One region of the Pseudoalteromonas sp. BMB genome, then DNA from elsewhere that is predicted to be linked to it. Evidence: predicted binding sites of a transcription regulator. Region 1 holds the regulator's gene; the other holds the start of a gene.
What was found. Region 1 encodes NrdR, which represses ribonucleotide reductase genes. Its sites were predicted from a motif close to AAACACNANATNTNGTGTTT; they were not measured.

Region 1 (15,476 bases):
CGACAACATGAAAGCGCACAAAGGTCTTGCGGCCAAATTCTTTGCGTCACTTGCACAGGCTCAGGTGAATATTGTTGCCATCGCGCAGGACTCAACGGAGAGTTCTATTTCGGCGGTGGTTGACGGTGAACTTTGCCAAGATGCAGTAAAAGTGTGTCACGAAAACTTCTTCACGCACGTGCCATCCATCGATGTTTTCTTGATCGGCTGCGGTCTAGTGGGTCAAGAATTAATGAAGCAGTTTCATAAGCAGCAAGCATGGCTTGAAAAACGCAATATCCGTTTGAACCTCTATGGCATTGCAAATTCAAGTAAGTGTTACTTAGACCCAGAAGGCGTACCGTTTGATAACTGGGAATTGGCGCTTGAGAAAGCGGAGTCTGGCTTTGATTTACAACAGGTGAGTCAGTTTGTTAGACAAAATCATTTAATTAACCCTGTGATTGTCGATTGTAGTGCGGCTCAGTTTGTTGCTGATGGCTATTTAGACTTTCTTAATGCGGGCTTTCATGTCGTTGCGGCCAACAAAAAAGCCAATACTGGCAGCTATGAGTATTATCAGTCACTGCAGCAGGCTGCACTTGCTAAGCGCCGTCACTTTCTATACGAAACCAACGTTGGCGCCGGACTCCCTGTATTAGACAACCTTAAATTGCTGTTTGGCGCAGGAGATGAATTGCTTTCATTCAGTGGTATTTTGTCTGGCTCGCTATCGTATATCTTTGGCGTATTGTCGGATGGTTTATCGCTATCGGAAGCGACAGAGAAAGCCAAACAAAGCGGTTTTACAGAGCCAGATCCGCGCGATGACTTATCTGGTACGGATGTCGCGCGTAAGCTGCTTATCATTGCCCGTGAATCGGGACTGCCGTTGGAGCTCAGTGATATTGAAGTTGAATCAGTATTACCTGAAGGGTTTGCTGAGGGCGCCAGTGTTGATGAATTTATGGCGCAATTACCGCAATTAGATGATGCTTTCGCAGCGCGTATTGCTGCGGCAAATGCACAAGGCCAAGTGCTACGCTATGTCGGTTCAATCGTTGACGGTAAATGCCGCGTTGGCATTGAAGCCGTAGACAAAGAGCACGCTCTGTACGATATTCGCGATGGTGAAAACGCACTGGCTATTTTAAGCCAATATTATCAACCAAAGCCTTTTGTGATCAGAGGTTATGGCGCGGGCGCAGAAGTGACCTCTGCTGGCGTATTTGCTGATATCCTAAAAACGCTGTCGAGGTAGGAGTTATGAAAACGTTTTATGCACCAGCGTCAATGGGCAATTTTTGTGTTGGCTTTGACGCCCTTGGCGCCGCACTCCAGCCTATTGATGGCAGTTTACTGGGTGATCAGGTCAGCGTTGAAGCCGCAGAGCGTGATACGTTCAATTGTATTGGTCCATATGCCGAAAAGCTCTCCGCCGATCCTAAAGACAATTTGGCGTTTCAGTGTTTACAGCACTTCAAACAGTATGTAGCTCCCAGCATGCCTGCGGTTGCCATGACCTTGTATAAGGGCCTTCCTGTTGGTTCAGGTCTAGGCTCTAGCGCATGCTCTGTGGTTGCCGCTTTCGCTGCACTCAATGATTTTGCCAATACGCAATTAAACCAAGAGGCGCTCATTGAATTGATGGCCGACTTTGAAGCAAAAGTCAGTGGCGGTCGTCACTACGACAACATCACGCCATGCTACCTTGGTGGGCTACAACTGACTGCGGACTGCATTCCAAGTAAAGCAATCAGTGTAGCGCATGATGAAAGCTGGTTTTATGTTATTGCATATCCTGGCTTTGCATTGAATACAGCGAAAGCAAGACAAGCACTACCGCAGCAATTTTCTTTGCATGATACGGTGGAATTTGCCCAGCGACTGTCGGGCTTTTGTTTATTGATGCAGTCAGGTCAATTTGACAAAGCATTGTCGATGATGAAAGACAGTATTGCCGAGGAAGCGAGAGCGCCACTCATTGCTGGCTTTAACGAAGCAAAAGACGCGCTACCAGCTTTAGGTGCTGAGCTGGTGAGTATTTCAGGGGCAGGGCCCACACTATTTGCTATTTGTAAGTCTGAGCAACAGGCAAATGCAGTGCAGCAGTGGTTGCAACAAAATTACATTAATGAAGCGGGTTTTAGCCATATTTGCCGATTAGATACGCTTGGCACAAGAGAATTAAAGGATCAAAAGTAATGAAATTAGTGAATTTAAAAGACGAACATCAGGTTGTTTCATTTGTTGAAGCGGTACAAATTGGTTTAGGTCGTAACCAAGGGGTTTTTTTTCCTCCTACATTTGAGCGTATTGCGGATGTTGATGCACTACTTGAATTACCTTTTGCTGAGCGTAGTGCCAAGGTATTACATCACCTTATTGGTGATGAACTACCACAAGATACGCTTGATGCGATGGTAAAACGCGCCTTTAATTTCCCTGCTAAGTTAGTCGAAGTTGCTAAAAATCAGCATTGTTTAGAGCTTTTTCATGGACCAACACTGGCGTTTAAGGACTTTGGCGGCCGCTTTATGGCGGAATGCATTAGCATGTTTAATCAAGGTGAGCGCGTGACTATCCTCACCGCAACAAGTGGTGACACGGGCGCCGCCGTTGCCCATGCATTTTACGAAAAAGAAAATGTCGATGTGGTGATCCTTTATCCTCATGGCAAAATTTCGCTTGCCCAACAAAAGCTGTTTACAACACTTGGGAAAAACATTCATTGTTATGCTGTAGATGGCAGCTTTGATGACTGCCAAGCGATGGTAAAGTCTGCATTCCTTGATGATGAAGTAAAGCAAAAGCTTGGTCTTAATTCGGCAAACTCCATCAACATCAGCCGTTTAGTGGCGCAAGTGTGTTATTACTTTGAAGCGTTAGCGCAATTACCTAAATCGCAGCGTGATAAAGTGCATGTTTCAGTGCCAAGTGGTAACTTCGGCAACGTATGTGCAGCAATGATTGCGGCGGCGATTGGATTACCTATTGCTAAGTTAAGTGCCACGACAAACCAAAATGATACTGTGCCCCGTTACATTGCCTCGGGTGAGTGGCAACCAAATGAGACTTTGGAGTCACTCTCTAATGCGATGGACGTGAGTAAACCTAATAACTGGCCTCGTGTTGAAATCATGTTGGAAAGAGGGGATTTTAACAAACATGACTTTTATTCACGTTCGGTATCGGAAGCACGGACTCAGGCGGTAATGCAAGAATTACATGACAAAGGTTACTTGGCTGAGCCACACACTGCGATAGCCTACGAAGGATTAGCGCTGGACTCTCAAGCGGATGAAACCGGAATTTTCCTTGCCACTGCGCATCCTGCGAAGTTTAAAGAATCTGTAGAAGGTGTTTTAAATCAGCAGCTTGATATGCCTAAACCGTTGAACGATGCATTGCAAAAACCATGTTTGGCAGAGCCGCTTAGTGCAGATTATGATGCTTTGAAGGCGGCAATGTTAGCAAAACTCAACTAAATCAGAGAGCCTGTCTGAGTGGGTAGAACGCCCACTCAGATAAGGTCAATTCCGAGACTATATTAGCTTTTCAAATGCAACTTAGGTTGTCTTATTTAAAATATTAATGTTTAAATAAAAAAATATCATCGCGATAGGGGTGTGAAATAAATTCAATCCCTGCTTAAATATGCCCATGCTGATTTCATAGGCAAACTGGTTATCTTGTGATGCTAGATTGTCTTTAAAAATACCCTTACGTTTACCTAGGAGAAACCATGTTAGAACGTAACATGAATATTGCAGATTTTGACCCAGAACTATTTGCAGCGATTGAAGCAGAAACTTCACGTCAAGAAGAGCACATCGAGCTTATCGCTTCTGAGAACTACTGTAGCCCACGTGTACTTGAAGCGCAGGGTTCTCAGCTAACAAACAAGTATGCTGAAGGTTACCCAGGTAAGCGTTATTACGGCGGTTGTGAGCACGTTGACGTGGTTGAGCAACTTGCGATTGACCGCGCCAATGCGCTATTTGGTTCGACTTACGCAAACGTTCAGCCTCACGCAGGCTCACAAGCAAACGCGGCGGTATTCCAAGCGTTACTTCAGCCACATGACACTGTGCTAGGTATGAGCCTTGCTCACGGTGGTCACTTAACGCACGGTTCACACGTAAACTTCTCTGGTAAAACGTACAATGCTATCCAGTACGGTCTAAACGAAGAAACTGGTGAAATCGATTACGCGCAAGTTGAAGCGTTAGCACTTGAGCACAAGCCAAAAATGATCATCGGTGGTTTCTCTGCGTACTCAGGGATCGTTGACTGGGCGAAGTTCCGCGAAATCGCTGATAAAGTAGGCGCTTACCTACTTGTTGATATGGCGCACGTTGCAGGTCTAGTTGCCGCTGGTATCTACCCAAGCCCAGTGCCTCATGCACACGTTGTAACAACAACAACGCACAAAACGCTAGCGGGTCCTCGTGGTGGCCTTATCATCTCTGCTTGTGATGATGAAGAAATCTACAAAAAGCTAAACTCTGCGGTATTCCCTGGCGGTCAGGGTGGTCCTCTATGTCACGTTATCGCTGCAAAAGCGGTTGCGTTCAAAGAAGCACTACAGCCAGAGTTCAAGTCATACCAAGAGCAAGTGGTTAAAAATGCACAAGCTATGGTTGCGGTACTTCAGGAGCGTGGTTATAAAGTGGTTTCTGGCAAAACTGAAAACCACCTGTTCCTACTTGACCTGATTGATAAAGACATCACAGGTAAAGATGCAGATGCTGCGCTTGGCCGTGCAAACATCACAGTAAACAAAAACTCTGTACCAAACGATCCACGTTCACCGTTCGTTACTTCTGGTCTGCGTATCGGTTCTCCTGCAATCACTCGTCGTGGCTTCAAAGAAGCTGAGTCGAAAGAGCTTGCTGGCTGGATCTGTGACGTACTAGACAACATCAATGATGAGTCTGTACAGGCACAAGTGAAAGAAAAAGTAAAAGCAATTTGCGCTAAATTACCTGTTTACGCATAATTTCGCTCACAAAAAAGCAGTTTTTTGTTATGATTAAGGCCGCATTCAAGCGGCCTTTTTTGTTTTTGAGTCAACGAGAGCGTCTATGCATTGTCCATTCTGTACAGCCAAAGATACCAAAGTGATAGATTCACGTTTGGTTGCTTCCGGCCACCAAGTCCGTCGCCGTCGTGAGTGTATTTTATGCCACGAACGCTTTACTACCTTTGAAGGTGCTGAGCTCTTAATGCCGCGCGTGATAAAGCAAGATGGTACCAGAGAGCCTTTCAATGAAGATAAGTTACTCAATGGCATGCACCGAGCGCTGGAAAAACGTCCCGTCAGCACTGAACAAATTGAAGAAGTAGTACACCAAATTAAATCTCAAATTCGTGGTACTGGTGAACGCGAAGTACCAAGCGACATGATTGGCGAATGTATTATGGAAGCCCTCAAAAAGCTCGATAAAGTGGCTTATGTGCGATTTGCTTCGGTATATCGCTCTTTCGAAGATATCCGTGAGTTTGGTGAAGAAATTGCGAGGTTGGGGGATTGAGCCAGTTCACAGCGCAAGACCATGATTTCATGAGCCGCGCCATCACGCTTGCAAAACGCGGTAAATACACCACAACACCCAATCCAAACGTCGGCTGTGTGATCGTAAAAGACGGTGAAATCGTCGGCGAAGGCGCGCACTTAAAAGCAGGTGAAGGCCATGCTGAAGTGCATGCGCTTAAGCAAGCTGGAGCTAAAGCCGCTGGTGCAACTGCCTATGTAACGCTTGAGCCATGTAGTCACTATGGTAGAACGCCGCCATGTGCTAAAGGTCTGATTGACGCAGGCGTCAGCAGAGTGGTTGCAGCCATGGTTGATCCCAACCCACAAGTTGCAGGGCGTGGATTGGCAATGTTAGAAGCCGCGGGAATTACAACGGCTTTTGGTTTGTTAGAGCCACAAGCAAGGGCACTGAATACCGGATTCTTGAAGCGAATGGAGCATGGATTGCCGTTCGTGACTTGTAAGCTTGCCGCTTCTGTTGATGGGAAAACCGCACTAAACAATGGCCAGAGCAAGTGGATTACCTCAGCGGAAGCGCGCTTAGACGTACAGCGCCACCGCGCGCAGAGCTGTGTGGTCTTGACCGGAGCCGATACGGTTATGGTAGACAACGCCAGACTCAATGTTCGTGAAGAATTTTTGCAAGACACCGATTATCCTCAATCTGAGCTACGCCAGCCGATACGTGCGATTATTGACTCACAAAATCGTCTGACACCAGATCTTGCGCTATTTAAAATTACATCTCCGGTGATTATTTTTCGCCGTACTATTGATAATTCAGCGCAATGGCCTCATTTCGTAGAGCAAATTGTCGTGCCTGAAATCAACGGTAAGCTCGACCTAAAAGCCGTGCTCAACAAGCTGGCTGAAAAGCACTGTAATTATGTTTGGCTAGAAGCCGGTGCCACCCTTGCGGGGGTAATGCATGAACAAGGGCTAATCGATGAATATATCGTCTATTTGGCACCGAAAATAATTGGCGCTGGAAAAGGGCTGTTTAACACCACACCACTGAGTGCCATGTCGCAAATACCAGAGTTAGTGTTTGGCGACGTTTGCCAAGTGGGGCCTGATCTCAAACTTATCGCGACTAAAGAGAAGTAAAATGTTTACAGGTATTATCGAAGCAACAGGAACATTAACTCAATTGCAGCTCAAGGGCGGCGATTTAATTGTTCGTGTGACCACGACATCTCTTGATATGAGCGATGTAAACTTGGGTGATAGTATTGCCACGAACGGGGTTTGCCTAACTGTAACTGAGAAGTTTCATGATGGCTTCAAAGCCGATGTTTCTAACGAAACCTTAAGTTTGACGCGTTTTGCCGAGTACAAACAAGGCCAAAAGGTAAATCTTGAAAAGGCGCTGCAGCCGATTTCACGTCTAGGCGGTCATTTGGTGTCAGGCCATGTGGATGGTATTGCTGAAGTGGTTGAGATAACCGCTAATGCCAGAGCGACTGACTATTGGTTAGCCGCGCCGTCATCGCTAATGAAGTATATTCCGTATAAAGGTTCGGTTGCTATTGATGGTATCAGTTTGACGGTCAATGCCGTGGAACAAAACCGCTTTAAATTGACCATAGTGCCACACACGGCGCAAGAAACGACGATTGCAGGTTTTCAAGTCGGGTCAAAACTAAACCTAGAGGTTGACCAAATCGCCCGCTACCTCGAAAGACTAATTCAGGGTGAGCCAAGCGCTGCCAGCGAGTCCACTCTCACAACCAGTCTATTGGCGAAAGCTGGCTTTATAAAGTAGCCACAGACAAAGTAAAAATGGGAAAACTATGAGTTTAAATAGTGCTGAGGAAATCATCGCGGACATTAAAGCCGGTAAAATGGTTATTTTGATGGACGATGAAGACCGAGAAAATGAAGGTGATCTGATCATTGCAGCAGAGCACATTACACCAGATGCAATTAATTTCATGGCAACATATGGTCGCGGGTTAATCTGTTTGACCATGACACAGGAGCGCTGTGAGCAGCTGAACTTGCCACTAATGGTGAAAACCAATGGCGCTCAGTTCTCTACCAACTTTACTTTGTCTATTGAAGCTGCAAAAGGGGTAACGACGGGGATTTCAGCGGCAGATCGTGCTCGTACAGTGCAAGCTGCAGTTGCCAAAGGTGCAGTGCCTGAAGATATTGTCCAACCTGGTCATATCTTCCCAATCATGGCGCAACCAGGCGGCGTTTTAACGCGTGCAGGCCATACTGAAGCTGGATGTGATTTAGCACGTTTGGCGGGATTGGAACCTGCATCTGTGATTGTTGAAATTCTAAATCCAGACGGCACTATGGCACGTCGCCCACAACTAGAAGTATTCGCAAAAGAGCACGATATTAAAATCGGCACCATTGCTGATTTAATTGAGTATCGTAATTTAAACGAAACCACTATCGAAAAAGTAGCAGAGTGTAGACTGCCTACTGAGTTTGGTGAGTTTAATCTAGTGACGTACAAAGACACCATTGATAATCAACTTCACTATGCGATGGTAAAAGGCGAGATAAAATCGGAAGAAGCCAATTTAGTACGTGTGCATCTGCAAAGCACGTTTAACGATATTCTTCATTCAGATCGCAGCGCGGATAGAAGCTGGACACTGCAAAGTGCCATGAAGCACATCGCCGACAACGAAGGCGTATTAGTCATTCTCGGTAAGCAAGAACGCAGCGAGGAGATGGAAGCGTTGGTTAAGGCATTTGCTGCGGAAGATGCGGGTGAACAGGTGAACTACCGTAAATTCCAAGGTACTTCGCGCACCGTAGGTGTGGGGTCGCAAATTTTGGCTGATTTAGGCATTCAGAAAATGCGCCTAATGAGTCTACCTAAAAAATATCATGCACTGTCTGGTTTCCACTTAGAAGTGGTTGAATACGTCGAACCAAAATAATTCCAAAATGCCAAATTGATCGCAATCGCCTATATTCAGATAGTAGGCGATTGCCACATTACTGTGCTATCATGCGCCTCAATTTGGCAATTGCTCATACAGATTAGGAACATCTAATGAAAGTAATCGAAGGTAATAAATACGCTCCTGGCAAAAAATTTGCCATTGTCATTTCACGTTTTAACGATTTTATCGGTAGCAGCTTACTTGAAGGCGCTGTAGATGAATTAAAACGTACCGGTGGTGTTAGCGATGAAGACATCACGGTTGTATATGTACCGGGAGCGGTTGAACTACCACTAGCAGCAAAACGCGTTGCGATGAAAAAAGAGCACGACGCGATTATTGCGCTAGGTGTGATTATTCGTGGTGGTACGCCACACTTCGATTTAGTTGCTAACGAGTCTAACAAAGGCTTAGCTAGCGTTTCATTAGATTATGACATCCCTGTTGCTTTTGGTGTACTTACTACTGAAAGCATTGAGCAAGCTATCGAGCGCGCGGGCACTAAAATGGGCAACAAAGGGGGAGAAGCCGCCCTTGGAGCTCTAGAAATGGTGAACGTGCTAGAGCAAATTTAAGAGGAATCTCAGTGAAACCAGCAGCTAGACGCAAAGCACGTGTACTTGCTTTACAAGCTATTTATTCTTGGCAGCTAAGTGGTAACCCAATTGCCGATATCGAACAGCAAATGCTGATCGAAAACGACGTAACGAAAGTCGATGTAGAATACTTCAAAGACTTAGCGCGTGGTGTTGTTGTTAACCAAAAGCAGCTAGACGAAGCAATTCGTCCGCATTTAGCTCGTCCACTTGAAGAATTGGATATGGTTGAGCTTGCCGTGTTACGTGTTAGTGCTTATGAGCTTAAATTCCGTGAAGATGTGCCATACAAAGTGGCTATCAACGAAGGTATTGAGTTAGCGAAAATGTTTGGCGCTGAAGAAAGCCATAAATTCGTTAACGGTGTACTAGACAAAGCGGTTAAGTTTATTCGCAAATAAGCTTTACTATAGGAATAGCCGGCCTTGGCCGGCTTTTTTGTGTATGAAAGAATTTGAGCTAATCAATCACTACTTTAAAGGCCGCGGTATTATTCGTCGAGATGTAGAGCTTGGGATCGGTGATGACTGTGCCCTAGTTTCAGTTCCTGCTGGCAATCAGCTTGCGGTAACAACGGATACGCTAGTTGCGGGTGTGCACTTTTTTGAAGATATTCCACCACGGGCGCTTGGCCATCGTGTGATTGCGGTAAACCTTAGCGACTTAGCTGCAATGGGCGCTGAACCTACTTGGGTGTCACTTGGTTTAACCATACCCAACGCTGACTTAGAGTGGTTAGAGGCCTTCACCGAAGGCATGCATGAAATCGCCGAGTACTATAACGTACAAGTAATAGGTGGCGATACAACGCAAGGTCCATTGACTATCACTGTATGTGCAAAAGGTATTGTACCAACTGGTAAAGCACTCAAGCGCTCAGGAGCGCGAGTGGGTGATTGGATTTATGTAACAGGTCCACTTGGTGACGCAGGGCTTGCTATTGAAGCGCGAAAGCAGGGCTGGACGCTTGAGCCAAAACATTACAAAGTGGCGCTTGAAAAGTTTCACTACCCAGCGCCACGGGTTGCAGCTGGCCAAGTGCTTAGAGGGCTTGCTACTTCAGCAATCGATATCTCAGACGGTCTACTTGCGGATCTTAAGCATATTTTACGTAGCTCGTTAGTTGGCGCTAAGATAAATGCCGATAAAGTCCCACAGTCTGATGCGCTGCGCTCAAGTCTTGATGAAGATGCACGCATGCGGCTCGCGCTCGGTTTTGGTGATGACTACGAGTTACTCTTCACGGTCAATGATAATAACAAAAATGCCGTGGAAACCAGATTGAAGCAATATGGTGTTGAGCCAGTTTGCATTGGCCAAATTACGGCTAATAATGGCGAAATTCAATTGCTCAAAAAAGGTCAACCTTACCAGCTCTCAGGGCTTGGTTTTGAGCATTTTAGCTAGGAGTTGGTTTGGCTAAGCAGTATGTATTTAATTTAAAGAAGCCGCATCAATTCTTTGCACTCGGGTTTGGTCTTGGTTTAGCGAAAAAAGCACCTGGTACTTTTGGCACCTTCGCCGCATTACCGTTTATTTTTGCAACCCAGGGCGCACCAATTTGGCTGCAATGTCTGGTTGCGATTGTCATGACATTATTTGGGATTTGGGTGTGTGGTAAAACAGCGGACGATGTTAATGTTCATGACCATCCAGCCATTGTCTGGGATGAAGTGGCAGGCTTTTATATTACCATGATAGGGGCGGCACTTAGCTGGCAGTCATTAATCGTTGGCTTTATTTTGTTTCGCTTTTTCGATATTTTGAAACCGGGTCCGATAAGATGGCTCGATAAACGTTTGCACGGTGGCTCTGGGATTATGCTAGATGATGTATTAGCGGGCATTTTTTCATTGATTTGCGTGCAAGCTTTGTTTAAAACTGGCATTTTAGTCTAACTGTGCTGATGTGATGGAATCGAGATGACAAGGCTATTGTTTTTCATTTTCACTTTGCTGCTACCAATTACGAGTTTTGCGGCGATAGATGATTACGTAGTTAAACAGTGGAATATCCAAAGTGGATTACCGTCACAAAGCGTTAAGAGTGTTGTTCAAGACAATCAGGGCTACATTTGGCTCGGAACTCAGTTTGGCTTAAGCCGGTTTGATGGTCATCAATTCCAAAACTTCAACACCCAAAACACCGAATTCTTAAATAGCAATGCCATTAATAAATTGGTGGTGGATCGATTTGGCATGCTCTGGGTTGGCACGCGTCGAGGATTGTTAAGACTCAATCCCCAAACCTTAGAAGCTCGGCGCTTCGATCTGCAGGGGCCTGTACGGGATATCTTGCAAGATGAAGATGGCGGGATCTGGATTGCTGCGAATGGTCTGTATTATGTTTCTGCGAAAAAGCTGACGTTAGCCGCCAATAACATCGAACAAAGTACGTTAGATGTTACCCAAATCAATCAAATTGTAGGTTCCGTGACTAAAATGGCGCTGGTGCCAGATGGCATTTGGTTGGTAAATGAGCGTCATTTACTTAAAATCAGCGAATCCAGCAATCGTACTGGCGATGGGGTTCGGCTTGAATTGGCAAGTAAAGTGTCATTACCTGAACAGTTAGCGCAAACCATCATACATGACTTAGCTTGGGTCGACGGCAAGTTGTTCTTAGCATCAGAGCTGGGCGCCTATTTTCTAGATATTGATGAAGTACTACGTCGTTACCAAGAAGTGGGTAACAATGCGGTATATAAGTTTCTTAACGATAAAGAGGGCGGCCTGTGGGTTTCCACTTATGGGCGATTGTTATACCGACAAAATAATGGCATTTGGCAAGCTGTTGAGCCAATTCAACTAGATCAGAGCATCTGGTTTGCCGATATTTTTATGGATAACGATAATAATATCTGGCTCGCTAGTTTAAATGAGGGACTTTGGCTTGCTCACTCAGGTAAGGTTGAGCGTCATCATATCGGTCAACGGACAAATCAAGCTATCTCAGCAATTACTCAAGGCCCCAACGGTCAATTGTGGGTAGCTAGCAGAGAAGGTCTTGGTATTATCGGGTTAAATGATAGTTATCAACCCGTGCTCACAAGTGCTCAGTTAAATCGCTCTGTAATACACGACTTAGAATTTATCGGTGAAAAGCTCATTCTTGGTACTGACCGTGGCGCGCTTATCTATGAAGATGGCATACTGCAAAAGTTAAGTGAGCGTGAGCTCAGGCAAAATCCGGTATTTTCTCTCAGCCCTTCAAATCGTGGGGGGATGTGGTTCGGTACAGGTAGGGGCTTGTATCGTCTTGATTACAAGGGGATAACGCCGTTTGCCTATAATGCCTTTCTCGGTAGCCAATTCGTCACTTTTGTTGAAGACTTCCCTAGATACGGCTTCATTGGTACAAACAAAGGTGCTTATCGTTACAATGATAAGGGGATCGAAAAAATTGGTTCTCAAACGTCGTTGGATACCGCTTATATCACCAGTATTTTGCATTTGGATACTGTGACGACTTTAGTTGGCTCTCTCAACGATGGGTTATTCTATCGTACCTCAGACGGTGATTGGTATCAGCTTGATGCTTCAAATGGATTGCCTTACGGATCGATATTTTCGCTGCATTATGACAAGAGCAATCAGCTCATCTGGGTGAGCACAATGAAAGGGGTATATCGCATGCCCGTTGCGCAATTCGGTCATGTTATAGAGAGTTTGCAAGTTGAACAAGTAATAAGCCCATTCGATAGGCAGCTCGATGGTAGACCAAGCCAATGTTGTTCAGGACTTGGGCATGATGCCGTGGTTGAAACCGAGTCAGCTATTTTTTACCCCAGCTTACAAGGCGTTGTTGAAATCCCTAAAAATGTCCAGCTTTTTGGTGGTGGGGATTTATTGCCAAGACTCGAGTCATTGTCTACCCACGATAGAGTATTTAGTACAGAATCATTAAATCAAGTGATCCAGCTTGATACATCTGAGCGTGATTTAACCATTAATTATACTGCAATCGATTTTTACGCGCCGCATAGCATTGAATTTAGATACAAGCTAGAAGGGCACGATACGCAATGGCGTGATGCTCAGTCACGCCGCGAAGCAATTTATACCAATTTACCACCAGGCAACTTCACCTTTGTTTTAGAAGTTAAGCGCCAAGGGCAAGATTGGGAGCAGGCGAAGGTGCTTAACTTATCCATTACGTTACCGCGCCGTTTCGACGAGACTATTTACTTTAGGCTGTTTATCACTTGTGCGTTTATATTTATGTTCTATCTCATTTTCTGGGTATTTAGAGCACAAGAAAGAAGAAAGCAAGCCGCGCTAGAAGCGTTGATAGCAGAGCGTACGACAGAGCTCAGAAAAGCCAACGAAAAGCTTAATCAGGTCAATACTCAGCTTAAACTTGTAAGTCACTCAGATGAATTGACTGGGCTACGTAGTCGTCGCTTCCTCTTTGATCAGTTACCAAAAGATGTCGAGCATTATCAGCGCAATGCACAATCATTACAGGCTCAAAATAAGAGTTTGGTATTGATGATCATGAACATTGATGATTTTAGCAAAATTAATGATTCTTATGGTCCAATTGGTGGTGATAGTTGCTTGCAGCAATTAGCGACGTTACTTAATACACGAACGCAAGGTTCTGATTATGTTGTCCGTTGGAGTGGTGATGAATTCCTATTACTACTACGTGACTTTAGCAGAGACTATATCGAAGAGTATGTCAGCGACTTATGTAAGGCGATTGCTGAAACGGATTACCGCTTACCGAACGGTAAAACGACCAAATTGACGGTGTCGATGGGGTGGTCATATTATCCATTGCCACTACTAGGCGGTAAGGTCATTGGTTGGGAATCATCTGTGAACCTAGCTGATATCGCATTACATCAGGTCAAGCAACGTGGCGGTGATGGTGCTGCGACAATCATCTTTGACGATCAATTGGATGCATTCGAATTTGAGCAAAGCGCGAACATAGAGTCTCAGTTACAACTTTTGCAAAGCAATGGACTTGCGGAAGTGAGAGTGTGGATGAGGTAAAGCTCATCACTAGCTCTTAAACTGTCAACATATTTCAGGGCGAGAGGCAGAGCATAAAAAAGGCTTCTAAATGGAAGCCTTTTTTAGAACTGCTCAAAGTCAAGACTGTGGATTGAGCCAAGCCTTAATTTGCTGACTTATTCCTTCGCTGCTTAAACCCAGTTCGGCGTGGATCTCGGTTTGTGAGCCATGCTTAATAAACTCATCAGGCAGGCCGAGTAATTTGATTGGCTTTAGATGGCCTTGGGCTAATAGATATTCGCTCACAGCTGAACCTGCACCACCAGCAATCGCATTGTCTTCAAGTGTTACAAAGCGCTCGTGAGTTACCACTAACTCTTCGATAAGTGCGGTATCTAAAGGTTTTACAAAGCGCATATCAACTAGTGTAGCATTTAGCTCTGCGGCAACGGCTTGAGCGTTTTCAAGTAATGTACCAAAGCTTAAAATAGCCAGCTTTTCACCTTCTCTTACTACCTTGCCCTTACCAATTTCCAGTTCGCTCATTTCTGCACTAATCTCTGCGCTTCCCGCACTGCCCCTAGGGTATCTTACCGCAGCTGGCCTATCTAGGCGGTGACCGGTATAGAGCATTTGGCGACACTCATTGAGGTCGCTTGGTGCCATTATCACCATATTAGGAATGCAGCGCAAAAAGCTTAGATCATAAGCCCCTTGGTGCGTTTCACCATCGGCACCAACGACACCTGCGCGGTCAATAGCAAAAAGTACTGGCAGATTTTGTAGTGCAACATCATGAATGAGTTGGTCATAAGCACGTTGTAAAAAGCTTGAATAAATAGCAACAATAGGATTTAAGCCCTCACAGGCAAAGCCTGCACCAAGCGTAACAGCATGTTGCTCCGCAATTGCAACGTCAAAATACTGGGCTGGGTACTCTTTAGAGAAACGCACCATGCCAGAGCCTTCACGCATTGCAGGTGTTATAGCCATCAGCTTATTATCTTGTGCGGCCATATCACAGAGCCAGTCACCAAATACTTTTGAAAAGGTCGGTGCGCTGGGCTTTGATTTGGGTAAGCTGTGCACGGTTGGATCAAACTTTGGTACGCCATGGTAGCCAATAGGATCCGCTTCTGCAGGCTTATAGCCTTTCCCTTTTTGCGTTTTAACATGCAATAACTGTGGCCCCTTAAGGTTACGCATATTACGCAGCGTATCAACTAGGGTGCCAACATCATGTCCATCGATTGGGCCAATATAGTTAAAGCCAAGCTCTTCAAAGAAAGTACCTGGGATTATCATCCCTTTTAAGTGTTCTTCCATTCTGCCGGCAAGTTCTTTAACTGGCGGTACACCAGCTAACAGCTTTTTACTGCCTTCACGAATATTGGTATAGAAGCTACCAGAGAGGATCTTAGCGAAATGGTTTGTAAGTGCGCCAACGTTTTCTGAGATAGACATTTCATTGTCGTTCAAGATCACG
Region 2 (15,476 bases), on a different contig from region 1:
GCTGCAAGCGAGTCGTTGGTGTTGGCATGATCAGGACCAACGCGCGAGGCATCGCTACTGTCTAACCCATTTTGCGTGATTTTGACTCGCGGTCCATCTAAGCCACGGATAATAGGGCTTGAACTTACCGGACCAAAATAACTGGCATTGATCCCAGGTTGGCCTTTTAGTGTTTCACCCAGTGTGGGTTTTGCACGGTTTTTTAGTTCATCACCGCTTAATACACTCACTGGAGAGGTCATTTCCATACTATTTTTGTGCAGGGCAGAAGAATAAACAACTATGCTCTCAACGGACGTTGGTGTTAGCTCAACACGTACGAAACCTTGTTCTTCGGTAACATTAATACGATGGTCTAAGTAGTTTGGCTTTGAGATATGAAGCTGCGAGTCAGCATCAAGCTCAATCGTAAATTGGCCAAATTTATCTGACTTTACCGATTTGCTTTTGCCATGAAGGTGGATAGTGGCGTTACTGAGCGGTTGGTTGTTTGCATCAACAACTTTACCTGTTAGTTGTGCAGCATAAGCTGGCGCTGCACCTATTATTGAAATTAATGCGCTGGCGATAAGAGACTGCTTAAACATATTTTTATTACCACGAGTTAGGTTATGTATTGAACGAGTGAGCTGTTCGACTAATAGAGTGATAATATAACACTACAAATTTTGCGGATCAATAACGTTATACTATAACTTAGTTATTGTTGAAATTAGAATTACAGCTATAGTTAAGAAACAAGCTAAAGTGAGCACAACATAATGAACAAGCCATTTGTTTTCAAGGCAAGGATTAAGGTTGCTGACTTATTTCACCATAGCCACCATGAAGAAGCGTTTACTACCGCCATGTTGTCAAAAGAAAGTAGCGAGCATTTTGCGATGAAACTGCTTGGGATCTGCGCACTGTCTTTTGATAAGCCGGCAAAGTGGAGCAAGGCGGAGAAAAAATATTGGCCGGATGTATGGTTAGAAGATGACAACGAACAAGTTGAAGTTGCTTTGTTTATTGGTACCTTAGAGGTCGATGAGATACTCAAGTATGAAAAGCTTTATGCTAAGGTTGTGGTGTTGTGTGCAGGCGGTGAGCAATGGTTTGAAGAGCGTCGAGCGCAATTACAGTTTATTGGATCTTTCTCTGTGTTTAGTATTCCTAAGGACTTTGTGGTTGAATTGTGTGAAATGCTGACGCGAAGTTTACATTGGGATGTGATTTTTGAAAATGGGGCGATGAGTGTTACTGATAGCGAACACTACATTCGTACTCAAATTACCAAGCTGATTTAACGTATTAGTTAGAGATAACGGCTATTAGACAAGTTGTTATCTCTTGGGCTTTGGTTATTTACGGCAACTCTATTTTAATATGGCTTGTGGGTCTGCTACAGCACAATAAAATTTCCCCATCTCTCACAAAAGCAAGTGGCTCGTTCGCGTACTGTGTTTGTCCGTCAATGAGCTTGGCGCGGCAGGCGCCGCAAAAACCCTCGCGACATTGATAGGGGACTTCGATATTTGCGGCTTCAAGGGTTTCAAGTATCGAAGACGAAGAAGCCACATATTCCAGTGGCTCCTCAATATTCTCAACCTGAATTAGGAAAGATGGCTTTTCAACCATTACAGGTCGAAATCGCCAAAGTCAGAGGCATCGACTTCAGAGTCGATTTGTCCAACAAGGTATGAGCTTATCTCAGCTTCCTGTGGTGCAACCTGAACATTGTCAGAAACAAGCCAAGCATTGATCCACGGAATAGGATTCGATTTGGTCTCAAATTGCGTTGGTAAACCAACTGCTGCCATACGAATATTTGTGATGTACTCAACGTATTGACACAAAATATCTTTGTTCAGGCCAATCATTGAGCCGTCTTTAAATAGATACTCAGCCCATTCTTTTTCTTGCTCAGCTGCTTCAACAAACATCTTAATCGCTTCGTCACGGCATTGTGCTGCCACGATAGACATTTCGGGGTCATCTTTGCCTTCTTGCATGATATTCAGCATATGCTGTGTGCCAGACAAATGAAGCGCTTCATCACGAGCAATTAGCTTGATGATCTTAGCATTACCTTCCATAAGCTCTCGCTCAGCAAAAGCAAATGAGCAGGCAAAACTCACGTAGAAGCGGATCGCTTCTAAGATGTTTACCGACATGATGCAAAGATACAGGAGCTTTTTCAGTTCAAACAAGTTAATGACGACCGTTGTGCCATTAATTTCATGCTTGCCTTCACCGTACTGATTATAAAGGCTTACCTTTTCAATCAGTTCATCGTAATACTTGGTAACTGCATCCGCACGTTCAACAATTTTGTCATTGCCCACGATGTCATCAAAGATCACTTCCGGATTCTGCGTCACATTACGAATAATGTGAGTGTAAGAGCGACTGTGGATCGTTTCACTAAACGCCCAAGTTTCGATCCAAGTTTCAAGTTCAGGGATGGAGACGATCGGCAAAAGAGCAACGTTCGGAGAGCGACCCTGAACACTGTCTAGCAATGTTTGATATTTTAGGTTGCTCAAAAAGATATGTCTTTCGTGCTCAGGAAGTGCCTGAAAGTCCAATCTATCCTTACTTACGTCTACTTCTTCTGGACGCCAGAAAAACGATAATTGCTTTTCAATTAGCTTTTCGAAAATAGGGAACTTCTGTTGGTCGTAGCGAGATACATTAACAGTTTGTCCGAAAAACATCGGTTCTTTTAATTGGTCGTTATGATTTCTGCTAAACGTAGAATATGCCATAAATGTGTTACTCAATACCTAAAAAAGCGGGTGAAGACCACCCGCATAAAAAGTTATATCTTACAAGCGCCGCCTTCACAGCCATCGTCTTCTGCTTCTGGTTTCAGCTCATCTTGAGCATCAGAAGCACCGTCGCGGGTATTATGATAGTAAAGTGTCTTAACACCAAGTTTGTATGCGGTGAGTAAGTCTTTTAGCAATAGCTTCATAGGAACTTTACCCGCTTCAAACTTACTTGGATCATAATTGGTATTTGCAGAGATAGTTTGATCGATGAACTTCTGCATAATACCAACTAGCGCAAGGTAACCATCGTTAGATGGAATATCCCAAAGTAGCTCATAGTTGTCTTTGAGGCGGTCGTACTCTGGTACAACTTGCTTCAAGATACCATCTTTACTCGCTTTAACACTGATATGGCCACGAGGTGGTTCAATACCGTTTGTTGCATTTGAGATTTGCGATGATGTTTCTGACGGCATCAAGGCTGACAACGTTGAGTTACGCATACCGTGTTCTTGGATACTTGCTCTTAATGCATCCCAGTCAAGGCGTAATGGCTCTTCACAGACTTTATCAAGGTCACGCTTATAGGTATCTATTGGCATGATACCTTGTGAGTAGGTCGTCTCGTTAAACTTAGGACAAGCGCCACGCTCTTTTGCCAGTTCATTCGATGCTTTCATCAGATAGTATTGGATCGCTTCAAATGTTCTGTGTGTTAGGCCGTTAGCACTACCATCTGAGTACTTAACACCATTCTTTGCAAGATAATAAGCAAAGTTAATCACACCGATGCCCAGTGTACGGCGTCCCATCGTTGCATTGTACGCAGCAGGAACAGGGTAGTCTTGATAGTCTAATAGGTTATCAAGTGCGCGAACCGCAAGCTCTGCTAACTCTTCTAGCTCATCTAGAGACTTGATGGCACCTAAGTTAAATGCTGAAAGTGTACAAAGTGCAATTTCACCTTCAGGGTCATTTACATGGCTTAACGGCTTCGTTGGTAGTGCAATTTCAAGGCATAGGTTTGACTGGCGGATCGGTGCAACCTTAGAGTCAAACGGACTGTGTGTATTACAGTGGTCAACGTTTTGCAGATAAATACGACCGGTGCTCGCACGTTCTTGCGCAAACATTGAGAATAATTCAATCGCTTTAATGCGTTTCTTACGAATAGACTCATCTTGCTCGTACTTAACATACAGTTCTTCGAATTTATCTTGATCTTCAAAGAATGCGTCGTAAAGACCAGGCACATCTGATGGGCTAAATAGCGTGATATAGTCGTCTTTAATTAGGCGGCTATACATGGTTTTGTTGAACTGCACGCCATAATCTAAATGACGCACACGGTTCTCTTCAACACCACGGTTATTTTTTAGTACTAATAGGTTTTCAACTTCAAGATGCCAAAGCGGGTAGAATAGGGTCGCTGCGCCACCACGCACACCGCCTTGAGAACAGCTTTTAACAGCCGTTTGGAAGTGCTTATAAAACGGAATACATCCTGTGTGGTACGCTTCACCATTTCTGATTGGGCTACCTAGTGCACGAATACGACCTGCGTTAATACCAATACCAGCGCGCTGACTGACGTATTTTACAATCGCAGAAGAAGTTGCGTTGATTGAATCTAGGCTATCAGCACATTCAATCAGTACGCATGAGCTAAACTGACGTGTCGGCGTACGAACACCCGCCATAATTGGCGTTGGTAATGAAATTTTGAATGTTGAAACCGCATCGTAGAATCGCTTAATGTAATCTAGACGCGTTTCTTTCGGGTAGTTTGCAAACAGGCTTGCAGCAACAAGAACATATAAGAACTGCGCACTTTCATAGATCTCACCTGTTACGCGGTTTTGTACAAGGTACTTACCTTCCAACTGCTTAACGGCAGCATAGCTGAAGTTCATATCTCGGCTATGGTCGATGTAGCTGTTTAGCTCATCAAACTCTGCTTTTGTGTAGTCAGTAAGAAGGTGCTGATCATAGCGCTTGTCTTCAACCAGCTTTACCACGTGGTCGTGTAAGTGCGGCGGCTCAAAACAGCCATAGGCTTTCTTACGCAAGTGGAAAATAGCCAAACGAGCGGCTAGATACTGATAATCTGGAGACTCTTTTGAGATCAGATCGGCTGCAGCTTTAATAATCGTTTCGTGGATATCACCAGTACGAATACCGTCATAAAACTGGATGTGTGACTTTAATTCAACCTGAGAAACTGAGACGTTATCTAGGCCTTCTGCCGCCCATGTAATGACACGATGGATCTTATCTAGATCTAACGGTTCTTTGCGACCGTTTCTTTTGCATACAGATAGCTGTTGGTTCATGTTATGTGCCTGTATTCCTTAGGAACGCGCTTTAGATATCGCACGAATATAAAATTGTTTAGCAAACCACCACTATATATGGTGCCCTAGTGGCTAGGGATCACAAGATAGTGGGGTTGACGTGAATTTGCAAGAGAACAACTCGGGCAGAATTGTGGATAAGTTTGGGATAATTTATTTATGTAAGTATCCACTAACCTATGACAATCCACTTATCTGCCCACAAAGAAAAATCAACAAAAAGATGATGCTTTTCAGCAAAAATAAAAAAAAATTCTAACTGATTTTTTTCTACACAAATTCGTATCTATTATAGCAAAAACACAATATATGGTGTTTTATTTTTTTATCGACACTAAATATGCGATAACGTGTCTAATGGGTTAGTAAGATAGAGATCCGCATACCAAGACTTAGCTTCAGCTTCAGATGGAATGAATCCCCACATTGCTGCTGCACTAATCATTTTTGCGGATTTTGCAGCAATAATGTCTCGTTCAGCATCGCCAACATAAATACACTGCTCAGGTGACACCCCCAATTTTGATGCCACTAACAGTAAAGGCTCGGGATGAGGTTTGGCCACCGCTAGCGTATCTCCGCATACTACTGTCTCGATCTTTGCAAGTTCAGGGATCTGTTTTAGTAGCGGAAGTGTTAAAAATTCAGGTTTGTTGGTCATGATCCCAACCTGAATCTCTTTTTCTAAAAGTGCCGCTAATAACTCACCAATTTGCGCAAAACATTGGGAATGTACTGATAAATTCGCCAGGTAGTAGTCGAGTACACCTTGACGTAATACTTGAATGTCGTAGTGCTTTAATGACTCACCAAATCCTACCTGCAACATTGCTGCTACGCCGTTTGAAATCGCACTGCTATATATCTGTTTGCCGACAGTAGGCATTTTATTAGCAGTTAAAACGTGGTTTAGTGCAGCGCCCAAATCATCACTGGTATCCAGCAAAGTGCCGTCTAAATCAAATAGTACCGCTTGGATCATGCCAGCTTCTCAAAGTGTAGAATGTAGTTAACTGAAACGTCTTTCGTTAAGGTAAATGTTTTGCCGATAGGGTTGTAGTTAATCCCTGTCGCCGCTCTGACTTTGAGGTCGTACTTTTCAGCCCAGTCAATTAAGGTCGAAGGGCGAATAAACTTATCATGCTCATGCGTGCCTTCAGGAACCATTTTAAGCAGTTTTTCAGCAGCGACGATAGCCAGTAAATACGCTTTTGTAGTTTTGTTTAAGGTAGAAAAAAATACATGACCGCCAGGCTTAACTAGCTGTGCGACTGAGCGAATAATGGATTCTGGATCTGGTACGTGTTCTAACATTTCCATGCAAGTTACTACATCGAACTCACCTTGGTGTAAGGCTGCGAATTCTTCCGCTGGCACTTTTTGATAGTCTACGTTAATGCCGACCTCTAATGCGTGAAGCTTTGCGACGTTAAGCGGCTCTTGTCCCATGTCGATACCGGTTGCATTTGCACCCAGCTTAGCCATGCTTTCAGTTAAAATCCCGCCACCACAACCGACATCCAATACTGTTTTTGCGAATAGGCCTTCACATTTGTCGTTAATAAAGTCCAACCTCAACGGGTTAATGTCGTGTAATGGTTTAAATTCTCCCTCTCGGTCCCACCAGCGCTCTGCTATTTCTTCAAATTTAGCGATTTCATTAGGGTCTACATTTTGATGTTCGGTCATAAAAAACTTCCTCGTCGAATTGAGCGCATTATAAAGGGGATTAGATAAAAATAGCACCTGTAAAACGGTAAAAAGTGTGTTAGCATGCTTGACGAATTTTATAATAAACAAAGCCCCCGCTGATACTCTGAGGCAATTCGGCTATTTTTTGAAGCGCGTTTAATTGGCGCTTCAGTAGAAAAAGCAATTTGATATTCAGATAGCATCTCAACACAAGTTGTAGTGTGACACAAAAGGGGTGGACACTGAAGGAAAGTGGAGTCAAATGTCTGATCTCGCCAATGAAATCCTGCCAGTCAATATCGAAGATGAATTAAAAAATTCATACCTAGATTATGCAATGAGTGTAATCGTAGGTCGTGCATTACCTGACGTACGTGACGGCCTAAAGCCTGTTCACCGTCGTGTATTGTTCGCGATGAATGAACTTAAAAATGACTGGAACAAACCTTATAAAAAGTCAGCTCGTGTAGTTGGTGACGTAATCGGTAAATATCACCCGCATGGTGATAGCGCGGTTTACGATACTATTGTACGTATGGCTCAGCCTTTCTCTCTACGCTATATGCTCGTAGATGGACAAGGTAACTTTGGTTCTGTCGATGGTGACTCTGCAGCTGCGATGCGTTATACCGAAGTACGTATGGCGAAAGTCGCTCACGAGTTACTTGCTGACCTTGAAAAAGAAACCGTTGATTATGTACCAAACTACGATGGTACAGAGCAAATTCCAGATGTGTTACCAACTAAAGTGCCTAACTTATTGGTGAATGGTTCATCCGGTATCGCGGTTGGTATGGCGACCAATATTCCACCTCACAACTTAACTGAGGTGATCAATGGTTGTTTGGCTGTGATCCAGAATCCAGACATCACCATTGAAGAGTTAATCGACTATATTCCGGGTCCTGATTTCCCGACTGCCGCCATCATCAGCGGTAAAAACGGCATCGAACAAGCCTATAAAACAGGCCGTGGTAAGATCTATATCCGCGCGAAAGCTGAAATCGAAGTCGATGAGAAAACAAACAAAGAAACCATCATCGTTCATGAAATTCCTTACCAGGTTAACAAAGCAAGACTAATTGAAAAGATTGCTGAACTTGTTAAAGACAAAAAGGTTGAAGGGATCAGTGCACTACGCGACGAGTCGGATAAAGACGGTATGCGTATTGTTATTGAAATCAAACGCGGTGAAGTCGGTGAGGTTGTACTAAACAACCTATACGCTCAAACACAACTACAAACTGTGTTTGGCATCAATATGGTTGCACTAGATAACAACCAGCCTAAGTGTTTCAACCTGAAAGAAATGCTTGATGCGTTTATTATTCACCGTCGTGAAGTGGTAACGCGTCGTACTGTATTTGACCTGCGTAAGGCAAGAGACCGAGCGCATACGCTTGAAGGCCTCGCAATTGCGCTAGCCAACATTGACCCAATCATTGAGCTTATTCGTAAGTCACCAACACCAGCGGAAGCGAAAGCGGCGCTAACTGCGCGAGCTTGGGATCTTGGTAACGTTAAATCAATGCTTGAGCGTACTGGTGAAGAAAATGTTGCGCGTCCAGATTGGTTAGCGGAAGAATTAGGGATCCGTGATGGTCAGTACTATTTGTCTGAGCAACAAGCCCAAGCAATCCTAGACTTAAGACTTCACAAATTAACGGGTCTTGAGCACGAGAAAATTCTAGCAGAATACAAAGAACTACTCGATCTTATCGCTGAGCTACTGTACATCCTTTCTACTCCAGAGCGTTTGATGGAAGTGATCCGCGATGAGTTAGTTGAAATCAAAGAAACGTATGGTGATGAGCGTCGCACAGAGATCACTGCTGCTGCGCACGATATCAGTTTAGAAGATTTGATCAACGAAGAAGACGTTGTAGTGACGCTTTCTCACGAAGGCTATGTGAAGTATCAACCTCTTAGCGATTACGAAGCTCAGCGTCGTGGTGGTAAAGGGCGATCTGCAACTAAGATGAAAGATGAAGACTTTATCGAACGTCTACTCGTTGCAAATACTCACGATACAATTCTTTGTTTCTCCACTTCTGGCCGCTTGTATTGGTTGAAAGTTTACCAGCTGCCGCTTGCATCACGTACTGCGCGCGGTAAGCCAATTGTTAACTTGTTACCACTCGAAGCTGATGAGCGTATTACGACAATTTTACCAGTTCGTGAATACGAAGAAGATAAGTTTATCGTCATGGCGACGGCAAGTGGTATCGTTAAGAAAACACCTCTGACTGCATACAGCCGTCAGCGTGCAAGTGGCATTATTGCTATCAACTTGAACGAAGGCGATAGCCTGATCGGTGCTAACATCACCACAGGTGAAAATGACATCATGCTATTTACTGAGCATGGTAAAGTTGTACGCTTTAACGAGAAGCAGCGAGATTCAGAAACAGGTGAAGTGAAGCGTGACCCTGAAACTGGCGAAGAAATGTTGGCTTTACGTCCGATGGGCCGTACAGCAACAGGTGTTCGTGGTATCAAGATGCCTGATGACGTGAAAGTGGTATCACTAATCGTACCACAAGGCGATGGTGCAATCTTGACCGTAACTGAAAATGGTTATGGTAAGCGTACACCGCTTGAAGAGTACCCAGCGAAGAGCCGTGCAACACAAGGTGTAGTGTCAATCAAAGTAACTGAAAGAAATGGTTCTGTGGTTGGCGCGGTTCAAGTTGATGACAACGATGAAATCATGTTGATCTCAAACCGTGGTACGCTAGTTAGAACGCGTGTAAACGAAGTTTCTACGGTAGGCCGTAACACCCAAGGTGTTATTCTGATCCGTACGATGGAAGAAGAAAAGGTAGTAGGTCTTCAACGCATCGAAGAAATTGAAGTGCAAGAGTTGCCTGAAGGTGACGTTGCAGAGCTAGAAGGTGAAGCAACACCTGCTGCGGGATCTGACGCAGAGGAATAAAAAAATCCTACCCAAAAAAAGCGACTTCGGTCGCTTTTTTTCTTTCTGTCAATTTTTTCAATCTGTTCCTCTATGACAAGAGCCTGAAGCCTGATAAATTAAGGCTACCAACAATCCGACATTTTAGTCGGGCAGCCCACTGTTCATCCAAAAAGTCATGAGAATAACGCTATTCTTTGGATGATCTAGATTATTTGGAATGAGGAAAAATATGACGGTTTATAATTTTTGCGCGGGTCCTGCGATGTTACCTGTTGAAGTTATGAAAAAAGCGCAAAAAGAATTTCTAGATTGGCAAAATCTGGGTGTTTCGGTGATGGAAGTGAGCCATCGTTCGGCGCCGTATCTTGAAATGGCAAAGCAATGCGAAGCAAGCTTACGTCGTTTGATGAACATCTCTGATGAATTTGAAGTCCTGTTTATGCATGGTGGTGGCCGAGGTCACTTTGCTGCTGTACCGTTAAATCTACATGTAGATGGTGTACCTGGCGTATATATCGAGAACGGGATCTGGTCTACCGGTGCGACGAAAGAAGGTGAAAAATTCACGCAAACGCATGCGATTAATATTCGCACTGACGAAAATGGTCAATTCGACATTTTACCTGTCTCCGAGTGGAAGTTACCAGAAAACGCTGCATACATTCACTATTGTCCAAACGAAACCATCGACGGTATCGAAATATTTGACGTTCCAAAGCATGCAACCGCACCAATCGTAGCGGATATGTCTTCCAATATTTTATCTCGCGAAATTAACGTCGATGACTTTGATTTGATCTATGCTGGTGCACAAAAAAATATCGGTCCTTCGGGTCTCAGTATCGCCATTGTACGTAAGACGTTATTGAAGCGTGAAGGGTTGCCAAGACCTGCTATCCTTGATTACGCCATTGAGGCTGATCAGCAAAGCATGTACAACACACCACCGACATTTGCATGGTATCTTGCGTTTGAGGTATTCAAGTATCTTGAAAGCATTGGTGGTGTTAAAGCCATGGAAGCGCACAATCAAGAAAAAGCAGCCATTTTATACGATTACATCGATGGCTCTGACTTCTATTCAAACAAAGTTGCAAAACATTGTCGCTCATTGATGAACGTACCATTTTGGTTAAATGATGACAGCCTAAATGCTAAATTTTTGGCAGAGGCAGAACAAAACGGTTTAATTGCACTTGAAGGCCACCGTTTTGTTGGTGGTATGCGAGCTAGTATATACAACGCCATGCCAATTGAAGGGATCAAAGCGTTAGTTGCATTTATGGATAAATTCGCACGGGAGAACAGTTGATGGAACAATTGACCCTCAAGCCTATTACTAAAGTCAGTGGCAGTGTGACGCTACCTGGCTCTAAAAGCTTATCAAATCGTATTTTGTTGCTTGCAGCGTTGTGCGAAGGCACGACAAAAGTGACGAACTTATTGGATAGCGATGACATCCGCCATATGTTAGGCGCATTGTCTCAGTTAGGCGTTGAAGTATCGTTAGAAGACGATAATACGGTGGCACTGGTCAAAGGAAATGCTGGTAACTTTAACACCCCCGTTGAGCCGCTATTTTTAGGTAATGCCGGTACAGCATATCGCCCATTAACTGCAGTGCTTGCAGCTATACCTGGTGATTATGAACTGATTGGTGAGCCACGAATGGAAGAGCGTCCAATTGGCCATCTTGTTGATGCGATGCAAACGCTTGGTGCAGATATTCAATATCTCAAAAACAAAGACTACCCGCCGTTGAAAATTACAGGTAAGCAACTTGCTGGTGGTGAAGTTGAGATTGACGGTAGTATCTCAAGCCAATTCTTAACTGCATTATTGATGGCAGCACCGCTTTTTAGTGGCGATACGAATATTGCGATTAAAGGTGAACTGGTTTCAAAGCCTTATATTGATATTACCATTGGCGTGATGGCGCACTTTGGGGTTCATGTCGAAAACCACGATTATCAACATTTTGTGGTAAAAGCAGGCCAACAGTATCAATCTCCTGGAACACTTATGGTCGAAGGGGATGCCTCGTCAGCCTCTTATTTCATCGCAGCAGCCGCAATTGCAGGTGGTGAAATTGAAATAAAGGGAGTGGGTAAACAAAGTGTGCAAGGTGATATCGGTTTTGCCAAAGTGATGGAACAAGTTGGTGCAAACATTGATTGGCATGATGAGCGTATCGTTGTCCGAAAAGGTGAGCTAAATGGTGTGGACATTGACGCCAATGCTATTCCCGACGCGGCGATGACGCTTGCAACCGTAGCGCTATTCGCAAAAGGTAAAACGGCAATTCGTAATATCTACAATTGGCGGGTGAAAGAAACCGATAGGCTAGCTGCCATGGCGACTGAACTTAAAAAAGTAGGCGCAGAAGTGGTAGAAGGGCACGACTTTATCGAAGTTACACCACCGGTTAATTTTAATTTTACGGATGTAGACACATACAATGACCATCGCATTGCGATGTGTTTTTCGATGGTGGCAGTGGGTGGTCAAGCTATCACGATTAACGACCCAAAATGTACGGCAAAAACTTTCCCAACCTATTTTTCAGTGTTAGAAAGCATTAGTCAGTATTAATTTCATCCAAGGTGTTGAAGATGTTCAGCACCTTAAAATCTTCTCTAAAATAGTCATCATAACAAAGTCAAATACACGCATATTTGGCTGAATTTTATTCAGTCAAAGCCAGTCAGCACCTGACTTTTAGTGCCCTTCACTTTACTAATAATTTGAGATATAACAAAAAATGACAGGTAAATAAGGATATATTCAGCAAATTGACGTATACTATGCGCCGTCAAATTCAGGTGAGCATTTTTAGGAGGTCTAAATGCAGGCAGCTATGCCAGTTATCACCGTAGACGGCCCAAGTGGTTCAGGCAAAGGAACTGTTTGTCGCTTGTTAGCTGAAACATTAAATTGGGAAGTGTTGGATAGCGGTGCGATTTATCGCGTGCTTTCGTTAGCAGCATTACACCACCAAATTGCAACTGATAACGAAGAGGGGTTGGTCCCACTTGCTGCCAATTTGGATGTACAATTTTCTATCGATAAAGAAACTAAAAAAAGCAAAATTGTACTTGAAGGTGAAGATGTTACTAACACCATTCGCAATGAAGAAGTCGGCGCGGCAGCGTCAAAAATTGCGGCGCTACCTCGAGTGAGAGAAGCATTATTACGACGTCAGCGCGCTTTTAGAACTGAAGTTGGCTTAATTGCAGATGGACGTGATATGGGAACGGTGGTGTTCCCTGATGCTGAACTTAAAATTTATTTGACTGCAAGTGCAGAAGAACGTGCTCGCAGGCGATTTGTTGAGTTGAATGAGAAAGGCCATGATGTTACACTAAGTGGTCTGTTAGAAGACATTAAAGCTCGCGATGATCGCGATATGAATCGCAAGGTTGCCCCATTAGTTCCTGCTAGCGATGCGATAGTTGTTGATACAACTGAGCATAATGCTGAGCAAGTGTTCAAACAGGTTATGTCTTTTATTCAAGACGCCATTGTGGCTGGTAAACTTCCAAAAAGTTGTTTACCTGAGTAATTTTTTAATGACACAGGCAGGAAGCTAGTGTTTATTTAACAACCCCATGCAGCATGGTTGCTAATTGGTAATTTAACTTTATAGAGACGTATTTAGTATGTCAGAAAATTTTGCGCAGTTATTTGAAGAAAGCCTACAGGGTTTTGAAGTTGAGCAAGGCTCAATCGTTAAAGGTACAGTAATCGCTATCGAGAACAACGTTGTTCTTGTTGACGCTGGCCTTAAGTCTGAAAGTGCAATCCCTGCAGAGCAATTCAAAAATGCTGCTGGTGAACTAGAAGTTGCTGTTGGCGACGAAGTTGATGTAGCACTTGACGCTATCGAAGACGGTTTCGGTGAGACTATCCTTTCTCGTGAGAAAGCGAAGCGTCACGAAGCTTGGATCCGTCTAGAGAAAGCATGTGAAGAGCACGAAACTGTTGTTGGTATGATCAACGGTAAAGTTAAAGGCGGTTTCACAGTTGAAGTTGATTCAATCCGTGCATTCCTACCTGGTTCACTTGTTGATGTACGTCCAGTTCGCGACACAGCTCACCTTGAAGGTAAAGAGCTAGAGTTCAAAGTTATCAAGCTAGACCAGAAGCGCAACAACGTTGTTGTTTCACGTCGTGCTGTTATCGAATCTGAGAACTCACAAGAGCGTGAAGAGCTTCTTCAAAACCTTGTTGAAGGTCAAGAAGTTAAGGGTATCGTTAAGAACCTTACAGACTACGGTGCATTCGTAGACTTAGGTGGTGTTGACGGTCTTCTACACATCACTGACATGGCTTGGAAGCGTGTTAAGCACCCTTCAGAGATCGTGAACGTAGGTGACGAAATCAACGTTAAAGTACTTAAGTTCGACAAAGAGAAGACTCGTGTTTCTCTAGGTCTTAAGCAACTTGGCGAAGATCCATGGGCTGCTATCGCTGGTCGTTACCCAGAAGGTGCTAAGCTTACTGGTCGTGTAACTAACCTAACTGACTACGGCTGTTTCGTTGAAATCGAAGAAGGCGTTGAAGGTCTAGTACACGTTTCAGAAATGGATTGGACTAACAAGAACATCCACCCTTCAAAAGTAGTTTCACTAGGTGATACTGTTGAAGTTATGGTTCTTGAAATCGACGAAGAGCGTCGTCGTATTTCTCTAGGTCTTAAGCAGTGTAAAGCTAACCCTTGGCAAGAATTTGCTCGTCTTAACAACAAAGGCGACCAAGTTTCTGGTAAGATCAAGTCTATCACTGACTTCGGTATCTTCATCGGTCTTGACGGCGGTATCGACGGTCTTGTACACCTATCTGACATCTCTTGGAACACTCCAGGCGAAGAAGCTGTACGTGAGTACAAGAAAGGTGACGAAATCACAGCTATCGTTCTACAAGTTGACCCAGAGCGTGAGCGTATCTCTCTAGGCGTTAAGCAAATCGACGCTGATCCATTCACTAACTACCTAGACGCCAACAAAAAAGGTGCTATTGTTAAAGGTAAAGTGACTGAAGTTGATGCTAAAGGCGCAACTGTTGAGCTAATCGAAGGCGTTGAAGGTTACATCCGTGTAGCTGACATCGCGCAAGAGCGTGTTGAAGACGCGACTGCTGCTGTTTCTGAAGGCGACGAAATCGAAGCTAAATTTGTAGGTGTTGATCGTAAGAACCGTACTATCAGCCTATCAGTTAAAGCTATCTACGAAGCTGAAGAAAAAGAAGTACTAGAGAAGCTTAAGAAAGATGAGCCTGCGTTCGAAAACGCAATGGCTGCAGCTTTCAAAAATGCTCAAAAAGACTAATTAATCAGTCTTTAAACTAGGAAGGGCGCTTAGCCCTTCCTTTTACACTAAAGGAAACATTATGACAAAGTCTGAATTGATAGAACAACTTGCACTGCAGCACGCTCACGTTCCTGTTAAAGATGTAGAGAATGCGGTAAAAGAAATCCTTGAACAAATGGCTGGCTCATTATCAGACTCGGAACGTATAGAAATCCGAGGCTTTGGTAGTTTCTCGCTTCACTTCCGTTCTCCTCGCACTGGTCGTAATCCTAAAACGGGCGAAACAGTAGAATTGGATGGTAAATACGTACCACACTTTAAGCCTGGCAAAGAGCTGCGCGATAGAGTAAACGAAAGCTTAAATAATTAAGTCTAACGGAGCTAAACTTGGTTGCAGTATTGAAAAAGGGATTAGCTGTTGTTGCCATACTGATTGCATTTTTAGTTGGAA

Region 2: the regulator NrdR is predicted to act here: its motif matches at 5,154-5,173, upstream of nrdA (class 1a ribonucleoside-diphosphate reductase subunit alpha).

Annotation. Positions count from the first base shown of each region.
Region 1 is NZ_MBQA01000204.1:10,000-25,475, reverse strand. It holds gene thrA (bifunctional aspartate kinase/homoserine dehydrogenase I) at 1-1,240, shown strand, start outside; gene thrB (homoserine kinase) at 1,246-2,184, shown strand; gene thrC (threonine synthase) at 2,184-3,467, shown strand; gene glyA (serine hydroxymethyltransferase) at 3,725-4,981, shown strand; gene nrdR (transcriptional regulator NrdR) at 5,067-5,516, shown strand; gene ribD (bifunctional diaminohydroxyphosphoribosylaminopyrimidine deaminase/5-amino-6-(5-phosphoribosylamino)uracil reductase RibD) at 5,513-6,625, shown strand; gene BB427_RS20580 (riboflavin synthase) at 6,627-7,283, shown strand; gene ribBA (bifunctional 3,4-dihydroxy-2-butanone-4-phosphate synthase/GTP cyclohydrolase II) at 7,312-8,424, shown strand; gene ribH (6,7-dimethyl-8-ribityllumazine synthase) at 8,541-9,005, shown strand; gene nusB (transcription antitermination factor NusB) at 9,017-9,427, shown strand; gene thiL (thiamine-phosphate kinase) at 9,471-10,433, shown strand; gene BB427_RS20555 (phosphatidylglycerophosphatase A family protein) at 10,442-10,924, shown strand; gene BB427_RS20550 (ligand-binding sensor domain-containing diguanylate cyclase) at 10,949-14,029, shown strand; gene dxs (1-deoxy-D-xylulose-5-phosphate synthase) at 14,129-15,476, opposite strand, start outside.
Region 2 is NZ_MBQA01000057.1:206,349-221,824, forward strand. It holds gene BB427_RS04825 (TonB-dependent receptor) at 1-587, opposite strand, end outside; gene BB427_RS04830 (YaeQ family protein) at 762-1,286, shown strand; gene yfaE (class I ribonucleotide reductase maintenance protein YfaE) at 1,345-1,617, opposite strand; gene nrdB (class Ia ribonucleoside-diphosphate reductase subunit beta) at 1,617-2,747, opposite strand; gene nrdA (class 1a ribonucleoside-diphosphate reductase subunit alpha) at 2,801-5,086, opposite strand; gene BB427_RS04850 (HAD family hydrolase) at 5,442-6,089, opposite strand; gene ubiG (bifunctional 2-polyprenyl-6-hydroxyphenol methylase/3-demethylubiquinol 3-O-methyltransferase UbiG) at 6,086-6,796, opposite strand; gene gyrA (DNA gyrase subunit A) at 7,062-9,734, shown strand; gene serC (3-phosphoserine/phosphohydroxythreonine transaminase) at 9,946-11,028, shown strand; gene aroA (3-phosphoshikimate 1-carboxyvinyltransferase) at 11,028-12,308, shown strand; gene cmk ((d)CMP kinase) at 12,562-13,278, shown strand; gene rpsA (30S ribosomal protein S1) at 13,376-15,043, shown strand; gene ihfB (integration host factor subunit beta) at 15,105-15,395, shown strand; gene BB427_RS04890 (lipopolysaccharide assembly protein LapA domain-containing protein) at 15,413-15,476, shown strand, end outside.